DNA from 2 places in the Leucobacter iarius genome. Region 2 is predicted to be linked to the other one. Evidence: predicted binding sites of a transcription regulator. Region 2 holds the regulator's gene; the other holds the start of a gene.
The links. Region 2 encodes LexA, which represses DNA repair genes until DNA is damaged. Its sites were predicted from a motif close to TCGAACANNTGTTCGA; they were not measured.

Region 1 (4,414 bases), on a different contig from region 2:
CTACGAGGCGATGGTGCCGCTGGTCGTCGGCGACCGCCTCGACCGCGACGTGTTGCTGCGGCGTTTCGTCGACATGCAGTACCAGCGCAACGACATCGAGTTCGTGCGCGGCAACTTCCGCGTGCGCGGCGACACGGTCGAGATCATCCCCATGTACGAGGAGAACGCGATCCGCATCGAATTCTTCGGCGACGAAATCGAGGCGCTCTACTACCTGCACCCGCTCACGGGCGAGGTCATCCGCCAGGTCGACGCCGTGTCGGTGTTCCCGGGATCCCACTACGTCGCCAGCCGTCAGGTCATGAACCGCGCCATGGGCACCATCACCGAAGAACTCGACTGGCGCACCCGCGAGCTGAAGGAGCAGACGAAGCTCGTCGAGGAGCAGCGCCTGCGCATGCGCACCACCTTCGACCTCGAGATGATGGAGCAGATCGGATTCTGCTCGGGCATCGAGAACTACTCGCGTCACATCGACGGCCGGCAGCCCGGCGAGGCGCCGCACTGCCTGCTCGACTACTTCCCCGACGACTTCCTCGTCGTCATCGACGAGTCGCACGTCACGGTGCCGCAGATCGGCGCGATGTACGAGGGCGATGCCTCGCGCAAGCGGACCCTGGTCGAGCACGGCTTCCGCCTGCCGAGCGCGCTCGACAACCGGCCGCTCAAGTTCTCCGAGTTCCAGGAACGGGTCGGCCAGGTCGTCTACCTCTCGGCGACCCCCGGCAAGTACGAGATGGAACGCGCGGACGGCATCGTCGAGCAGATCATCCGCCCGACCGGGCTCATCGATCCGCGCATCGTCGTGAAGCCGAGCGAAGGCCAGATCGACGACCTGCTGGAGCAGGTCCGCATCCGCGCCGAGCGCGACGAGCGCGTGCTCGTCACCACCCTCACCAAGAAGATGGCCGAGCAGCTGACCACCTTCATGGAAGAGGCCGGCATCCGGGTCCGCTACCTGCACTCCGACGTCGACACCCTTCGACGCGTCGAGCTGCTCACCGAACTGCGCGCGGGCATCTTCGACGTGCTCGTCGGCATCAACCTGCTGCGCGAGGGCCTCGACCTGCCCGAGGTGTCGCTCGTCTCGATCCTCGATGCCGACAAGGAGGGCTTCCTCCGATCCTCGACCTCGCTCATCCAGACCATCGGCCGCGCCGCCCGAAACGTTTCGGGCGAGGTGCACATGTACGCCGACAAGATCACCCGCTCCATGCGCGAGGCCATCGACGAGACCGACCGCCGCCGCGAGAAGCAGCTCGCCTACAACGCCGAGCACGGCATCGACCCGACCCCGCTGCGCAAGAAGATCGGCGACATCACCGAGCTCCTCGCGCGCGAGGCGGCCGACACCGAGGACGTGCTCTCGCGCACCGGCGCCCACGCGCAGCGCAAGGCGGTCTCGCCGCAGCGGGCGAAGGGCAAGGCTGCGGCGCGGGCCGGAGCGATCGCGGGCGAGGGTGCGGCCCAGCTCGAGGAGCTCATCGCCGACCTCACCCAGCAGATGCTCACCGCCGCCGAGGAGCTCAAGTTCGAGCTCGCGGCGCGCCTCCGCGACGAGGTGTCCGAACTCAAGCGCGAACTGCGCAGCATGGACCAGGCCGGGCACCGCTAGAGCAGAGGCGCCGCCGTGTACCGCGAAGTCGAGCTCCCCGGGCTCGGAGTGCTCTGGCGCTCCGAGCGCTCGGTCGGCGTCGGTGCGCCCACGGTGATCCCCGCCGACGGCAGCGCCGACATCATCCTGCGGGACGACGAACTCGTGGTCGCCGGCCCATCGACGCGCTGGCTCCTCGGCAGAGGCAGCATCCACGGCGCAACGATCGGGCTCCGCTTCGCACCCGGACTCGCCGGCCGGGCGCTCGAACTCGATGCGTCCGAACTGCGCGACAGCCTGGTACCCGCAGCCGACGCGCTGGCGCCCGAGGTGCGACGTCGTGGCGAACGACTCCTGCGCGCACTCGGTGATTCCGTCAGAACCGCAGCGGGGGAGCGGCCCGGCACGGACCCGCGCATCGCGCTCCGCGCCCGCTCCGCGCAACCGTTCGAACTCGGCGCACTCGACTGGACCGCCGAGGCGCTCCGCATGGCCCGACGAGGTGCGACCGTCACCGAAGCGGCCGCGCGCCTCGGCTACTCCGAACGGCAGCTGCAGCGCCGTATGCTGCTGCACTTCGGCTACGGCTACACGGCGCTGCGCAGAGTGCTGCGCGCCGAACGCGCGCGCGGTCTGCTCGGTGCCGGGATCGCCGTCGAGGCCGCGGCGACCCGCACCGGCTACAGCGACCAGGCCCACCTCACGCGCGAGTTCGGCCGCATCGTCGGAACCACGCCGGCGCGATTCGTCGCGGCGAACGTCGGTGCGGCTCCGTCCCGGAACCGCACCGACGGGGGTCAGGCCGCGGGCTCGGCGGCGAGCGGCGCGTAGATGTCGATCGAGTTGCCGTCGGGATCGAGCACCGTCGAGTAGCGCTGCCCCCACGGGGCATCCCACGGAGCCATCGACGCCGCGGCGGGGAACCGGTCCACGATCTCGGCATAGACGCGATCCACCTCGGCCGGCGTGGCCGCGCTGAACGCGAAGCCGATCCGGTTCTCGCCGGTCGGCAGCTCGAAGTCCGGGCGGAACGACCGCACGGTCGAGACCGGGTCCCAGGCGAGCGTCATGCCGCCGGGCAGCACCGTCTCGACGTGGGGCGCATCGTCCTGCCCATCCGGGATGTCGAGGCCGAGCGTTCGGTAGAAACTGAGGGACGCCGGGAGGTCCGCCGTCACGATGCCGATGAAGTCGAATGCGAGTGTCATGCGCTCAGCCTATGAGCGTCGACCCGGTCCCGTCTTGAACGAATCGGACACGGGGCGGAAGCGCGGGGGCGCACGCTTCTGTTCGTACATGTATTCGAATATCTGGCTCGGATTCGATAAGATAGTCGGGTGACCTCGAAGCGCGAAACCACCCCAGTCCGCTCCAGCTCGGCCCATGCGCACATCAGTGTGCAGGGCGCGCGGGTGCACAACCTGCGCAACGTCGATCTGGCGATTCCCCGCGACTCGATGGTGGTCTTCACCGGCCTCTCGGGCAGCGGCAAGTCGAGCCTCGCATTCGACACGATCTTCGCCGAGGGCCAGCGCCGCTACGTCGAGAGCCTGAGCGCCTACGCCCGTCAGTTCCTCGGGCAGGTCGACCGCCCCGACGTCGATTTCATCGAGGGTCTGAGCCCCGCGGTCTCCATCGACCAGAAGTCGACCAACCGCAATCCGCGCTCGACCGTCGGCACCATCACCGAGATCTACGACTACATGCGTCTGCTCTGGGCGCGCGTCGGCGTGCCTCACTGCGCCGTGTGCGGTGAGCGCATCGCGTCGCAGACCGTGCAGCAGATCGCCGACACGCTCATGGAGCTGCCCGAGCGCACCCGCTACCAGGTGCTCGCGCCGATCGTCAGCAAGAAGAAGGGCGAATTCGTCGACCTCTTCCAGGACCTCGCGGCGGGCGGGTACTCCCGTGCGCTGGTCGATGGCGAGATGGTGCAGCTCTCCGACCCGCCGACCCTCAAGAAGCAGGTCAAGCACGACATCTCGGTCGTGATCGACCGCCTCGTGGCCAGCCCCGACGGGCTCGGTCGCCTCACCGACTCGCTCGAGACGGCGCTCAAGCTCGCGGACGGACTCGTCACCATCGACTACGTCGACCGCGAGGCGGGCGCCGCCGACCGCAGCCGCACGTTCAGCGAGAAGCTGAGCTGCCCCAACGGGCACCCCGTCTCCCTCACCGAGATCGAGCCCCGCACCTTCTCGTTCAACGCGCCCTTCGGCGCCTGCCCCACCTGCTCGGGGCTCGGCACCAGCATGTCGGTCGACGAGGACCTGGTGCTCGGCGATCCCGACCTGTCGATCGAGGAGGGCGTGATCGTCCCCTGGACCAGCCAGGGCAAGAGCCTCTACCAGTACTACGAGAAGCTGCTCATCGGGCTGGCCCGCGACCTGGGCTTCACGCTCGACACGCCCTGGCGCCTGCTGCCCGAAGAGGTGCGCGACGCCGTGCTCTACGGCAATAACTTCAAGGTCAACGTGCGCTGGAAGAACCGCTTCGGTCGCGAGGTGAAGTACAGCTCGGGCTTCGAAGGCGTCATCCCGTTCATCGAGCGCCAGTACGCCGAGGCGGAATCCGACAACCGCCGCGAACGCTGGGCCGAGTTCCTCCGCGAAGTGCCCTGCCACGCCTGCAACGGCCAGCGGCTCAAGCCCGAGGTCCTCGCGGTCACCATCGACGGCGAGTCCATCGCGAGCGTCGGCGACTACAGCCTGAGCGATGCGCAGCGCTTCTTCCAGCAGGTCGAGCTCACCGAGCGCGAGGCCAAGATCGCGGCCCAGGTGCTGCGGGAGATCCGGCTCCGCTTCGACTTCCTCATCGAGG
Region 2 (4,414 bases):
GAGGCTCCGTCACACCGCCTGCGGGTAGCTCTCGGCCGCGCGCTCCGCGAGGTGCCGCAGGTGCTCGGGCACCTCGCGGCCCTTCGCGGCCATGGTCTGCGCCCACAAGCGCCCGGCCCGGTACGAGGAGCGCACGAGCGGGCCGGCGAGCACCCCGGCGAAGCCGATGGACTCGGCCTCCGCCTTGAGCTCGACGAACTCCTCGGGGCGCACCCAGCGGTCGATGGGGTGGTGCAGCTTCGACGGGCGCAGGTACTGCGTGAGCGTGAGGATGTCGCAGCCGGCGTCGAACAGCTCGTGCATCGCCGAGGTGATCTCGTGCCGCTCCTCTCCCATGCCGAGGATCAGGTTCGACTTCGTGATCATGCCCGCGTCGCGCGCCTGCGCGATCACGCCGAGCGATCGGTCGTAGCGGAAGCCCGGGCGGATCCGCTTGAAGATACGGGGCACGGTCTCCAGATTGTGCGCGAACACCTCCGGCGCCGCCTCGAACACCTGCTCCAGGTCCTCGGGACGACCGCCCAAGTCGTCGGCGAGCACCTCCACGCCCGAACCGGGGTTGAGCTCGTGGATCTGCCGGATCGTCTCGGCGTAGAGCCAGGCGCCGGTGTCGGGGAGATCGTCGCGGGTGACGCCCGTGATGGTCGCGTAGCGCAGCCCCATGGTGCGCACGGACTCGGCGACGCGTCTCGGCTCGTCGAGATCGAGCGGCAGCGGCTTGCCGGAGGTGATCATGCAGAAGTCGCAGCGGCGGGTGCAGATGGAGCCGCCGATGAGGAAGGTCGCCTCGCGGTCCTCCCAGCACTCGTAGATGTTCGGGCAGCCGGCCTCCTGGCAGACGGTGTGCAGTCCCTCGCGCTTCACCAGCGAGTGGACGTCGCGGAACTCCGGCCCCTGGCGGGCACGCGTCTTGATCCACTTTGGCTTGCGTTCGATCGGCGTCTCGGCGTTGCGCGCCTCGACGCGGAGGAGACGGCGTCCCTCGACGGCGGGCCCGGTCGCGGCGGCCGGACTCGCCGCGTGCCCGCCGCCGCACCCTCCGGCGGCGGCTCGGCTCGGCTGCTCGGCGGCCAGCACCTCCGAGAGCGGGGTGCCGATGTTGCGGGCGCTCACTCGGCGACCTCCGCGAAGACCGCGGCGAGCCGGGTCGCGAGCGACGGGGCGACCTGAGCGGGCAGGATCTCGGCGCCGACGAGCCGGCTGAGCGTGGTGACGCCGGCGTCGGTGATGCCGCACGGGATGAACGCGGCGAAGGGATCCAGCGAGTTGCTGCAGTTGATCGCGAGGCCGTGGGTGACGATCCCGCCGCTCGTGTGCAGGCCGATCTGCGCGAACTTGGCCGGGGCGACGGTGCCGGTATCCGCCCAGACGCCGGAGCGGCCCTCGACGCGGAATCCTCGCGCACCGAACTCCGCGGCGACGTCGATGATCGCCTGTTCGAGCTCGCGGACGAAGTCGACCACGCCGAGGCGTTCGCGGAGCCGGATCACCGGATACGCGACGAGCTGGCCGGGGCCGTGCCAGGTCACCTTGCCGCCGCGGTCGACGGGGACCACGGGGGTTCCGTCGTTCGGGAACTCCTCCGGGAGCGCTCGTCGTCCCGCGGTGTAGACCGGTTCGTGCTCCATCAGGAGCAGGGTGCCGCGGTCGCCGTCGTCGACGATGCGGGCGACGGCCTCCCGCTGCAGTGCGAGGCCGGTTTCGTAGGGGATCGGTGCGGAGAGGCCCGCTTCGTGCGTGCGGATGCGGGGGAGCGCGATCGTCTCGGACATGCCTCACAGAATAGATGGACTGAGTGTAAATAATCAAAATCGACGAAAGAAGCGCCGGAGCCCATCGCCCCGACGCGTCCTTCGGCGGTGCCGCTCCGTCGTCAGACCGAGCGGAAGACCGCCACGACCTTGCCGAGCACCTCGGCATGGTCGCCGAGGATCGGTTCGAACGCGCTGTTGCGCGGGAGCAGCCAGGTGTGACCGTCGCGGCGGCGGAACACCTTGACCGTGGCCTCGCCGTCGAGCATGGCGGCGACGATATCGCCGTTCTCGGCGTCGCGCTGCTGGCGGATCACGACGAAGTCGCCGTCGCAGATGGCCGCGTCGATCATCGAATCGCCCACGACCTTGAGCATGAAGAGCTGCCCGTCGCCGACGAGCTGCCGGGGGAGCGGGACGATCTCGTCGACCTGCTGGTCGGCGGTGATCGGAACGCCCGCCGCGATGCGCCCGACGAGAGGAACGTACGCGGCCTCCTCGACCTGCTGCTGCGGGGCGTCGCCGAGGGACTGCGAGGTCTGCGCGAGTTCGACCAGGATCTCGAGGGCCCGGGGGCGGTTCGGGTCGCGGCGGATGTAGCCGCCGAGTTCGAGCCGGGTGAGCTGGTGGGTGACGCTCGACAGCGAGGAGAGTCCGACGGCGTCGCCGATCTCGCGCATGCTCGGCGGGTACCCGCGGGACTCGACAGAGCGGGCGATGCACTCGAGGATCGCCTGCTGCTTCTCGGTGAGCGGCTTCGGAGGGCGGCTCGGGGTCGTCTCGCTCATCTGGGCCTTCTCTCCGGGTGGTGCTCGGGTGATCTGGGCGGTGCGCCCCGGTGCCGATCATGAATGTCGGTAGTCGGTGGTTCAGTGACTACCGGTGTTCGAAACCCTAGTTCGCGGTCCGGTTCCGCGGCAAACATACGTTCGAGTGTCGCCGAAAAATATCGGTCACAGATTCGAATCGAGGGTTGCGGGTTTCGAGTATCGAACGTATATTCGATACAGATGTTCGACCGTGGGTCGGCGTCGAAGTACGAGAGGAGCCGATCATGGGCGCACGAGAACTGAGTGCAACGATCGATCACCACACCGACGCGCAGGTCCCTGCCGCGAAGAGCCGCCTGCGTCTGACGCGCCGCGGCCGCCGCGTGTTCGGCGCTCTCGCGACGCTGGCGGTGTCGGCGCTCCTCGCCGGTGTTGCCGTGTTCGGTTCCGCGCAGGCGCAGGCGAACGTCGACGGGCGTCCCGCCGACTTCGGCTACGTCGTGGTGCAGCCCGGCGAATCCCTCTGGGCCGTGGCCACCCGTCTCGACGCCAAAGCGGATCCCCGCGACCTGATCGCGGAGATCGTGCAGCTCAACCAGCTCGACGGATCGGGCGTGCAGGCCGGGCAGCCGGTCGCGGTTCCGCTGCGCTACTCGCACGCCACCGGCGTCGTGCCCGCCTCCGAGGTCGGCATCGGCACCAACGCCGAGCTCGCCGCCGGGGCATAGCCCGCGAGCGCGGCGTAACTCGGGGGCGCGGGTGCAGGGGGCCCCGTAGACTGGATCAGTGACTTCTGAGCCCGCAACCGTGCCCACGACCTCGCCGTCCGCAATCGAGCTCGGCGATCTGCCGCTCCGCGACAACCTGGTCGGCAAGCATCCGTACGGCGCTCCGCAGGACCCCGTGCCGGTCAGCCTCAACGTCAACGAGAACACGCACCCGCTACCCGAGGCGGTCATCGCCGACATCATCACCGAACTGGAACGGGCGGTTCGCGGCGTCAATCGCTATCCCGATCGCGAGTTCATGAGCCTGCGCACCGCGCTCGCCGGCTACCTGGGGCACGGCCTCCGCGCCGAGCAGGTGTGGGCGGCGAACGGCTCCAACGAGGTGCTGCAGCAGCTGCTCCAGGCCTTCGGCGGTCCGGGGCGCAGCCTGCTGAGCTTCACTCCGACCTACTCCATGTACCCGCTGCTGGCGGACGGCACCGACACCCGCTGGATCCCGGTCCAGCGTCCCGCGGACTACGCGCTGACCCCCGACCTCGTCGTCGCGGCGATCCGCGAGCACCGGCCCACCGTCACGATCCTGTGCGGCCCCAACAACCCGACGGGCACCCCGCTCGAGCGCGCGGTGATCGTCGCCGCGTACGACGCGATCGCCGAGTACGGCGGGATCCTCGTGGTCGACGAGGCGTACCAGGAGTTCGACGCCGAGCACGAGACCGCCGTCGCCCTGCTGCCCGGCCGCCCCCTGCTCGTGGTCTCCCGCACCATGAGCAAGGCCTTCGCCTTCGCGGGCGTGCGGCTCGGCTACCTCGCCGCCGATGCCGCGGTGGTCGACGCGCTGCGACTCGTCCGGCTGCCCTACCACCTGTCCGCCCTGACCCAGGCGGCCGCGACCGCTGCGGTCTGGCACGCCGACGAGATGCTCGCCACCGTCGCCGATATCCGTGCCGAGCGGGATCGCCTGGAGGCCGCGCTCGTCGAGCTCGGTTACACCGTGCACCCCTCCGGGGCGAACTTCCTCCTCGTCGGCGGGTTCACCGATCCCGCGGCGACCTTCGAAGCGCTCCGCGCCGACGGGATCCTGATCCGCAACCTCGGCATCGAGGGGCACCTGCGCATCACCGCCGGCACGCACGCCGAGACCACGGCCGTCATCGAGGCCATC

Region 1: a site for LexA is predicted at 2,885-2,900, ahead of uvrA (excinuclease ABC subunit UvrA). Genes of this name have one in related genera too.

Annotation. Positions count from the first base shown of each region.
Region 1 is NZ_BAAAOB010000002.1:210,693-215,106, reverse strand. Features, by position in the region: gene uvrB (excinuclease ABC subunit UvrB) at 1-1,615, shown strand, start outside; gene ABD169_RS10275 (helix-turn-helix domain-containing protein) at 1,631-2,425, shown strand; gene ABD169_RS10270 (VOC family protein) at 2,392-2,802, opposite strand; gene uvrA (excinuclease ABC subunit UvrA) at 2,932-4,414, shown strand, end outside.
Region 2 is NZ_BAAAOB010000001.1:1,834,680-1,839,093, forward strand. Features, by position in the region: gene ABD169_RS08250 (methylenetetrahydrofolate reductase) at 1-2, shown strand, start outside; gene lipA (lipoyl synthase) at 10-1,074, opposite strand; gene lipB (lipoyl(octanoyl) transferase LipB) at 1,110-1,772, opposite strand; gene lexA (transcriptional repressor LexA) at 1,874-2,539, opposite strand; gene ABD169_RS08270 (LysM peptidoglycan-binding domain-containing protein) at 2,806-3,249, shown strand; gene ABD169_RS08275 (histidinol-phosphate transaminase) at 3,308-4,414, shown strand, end outside.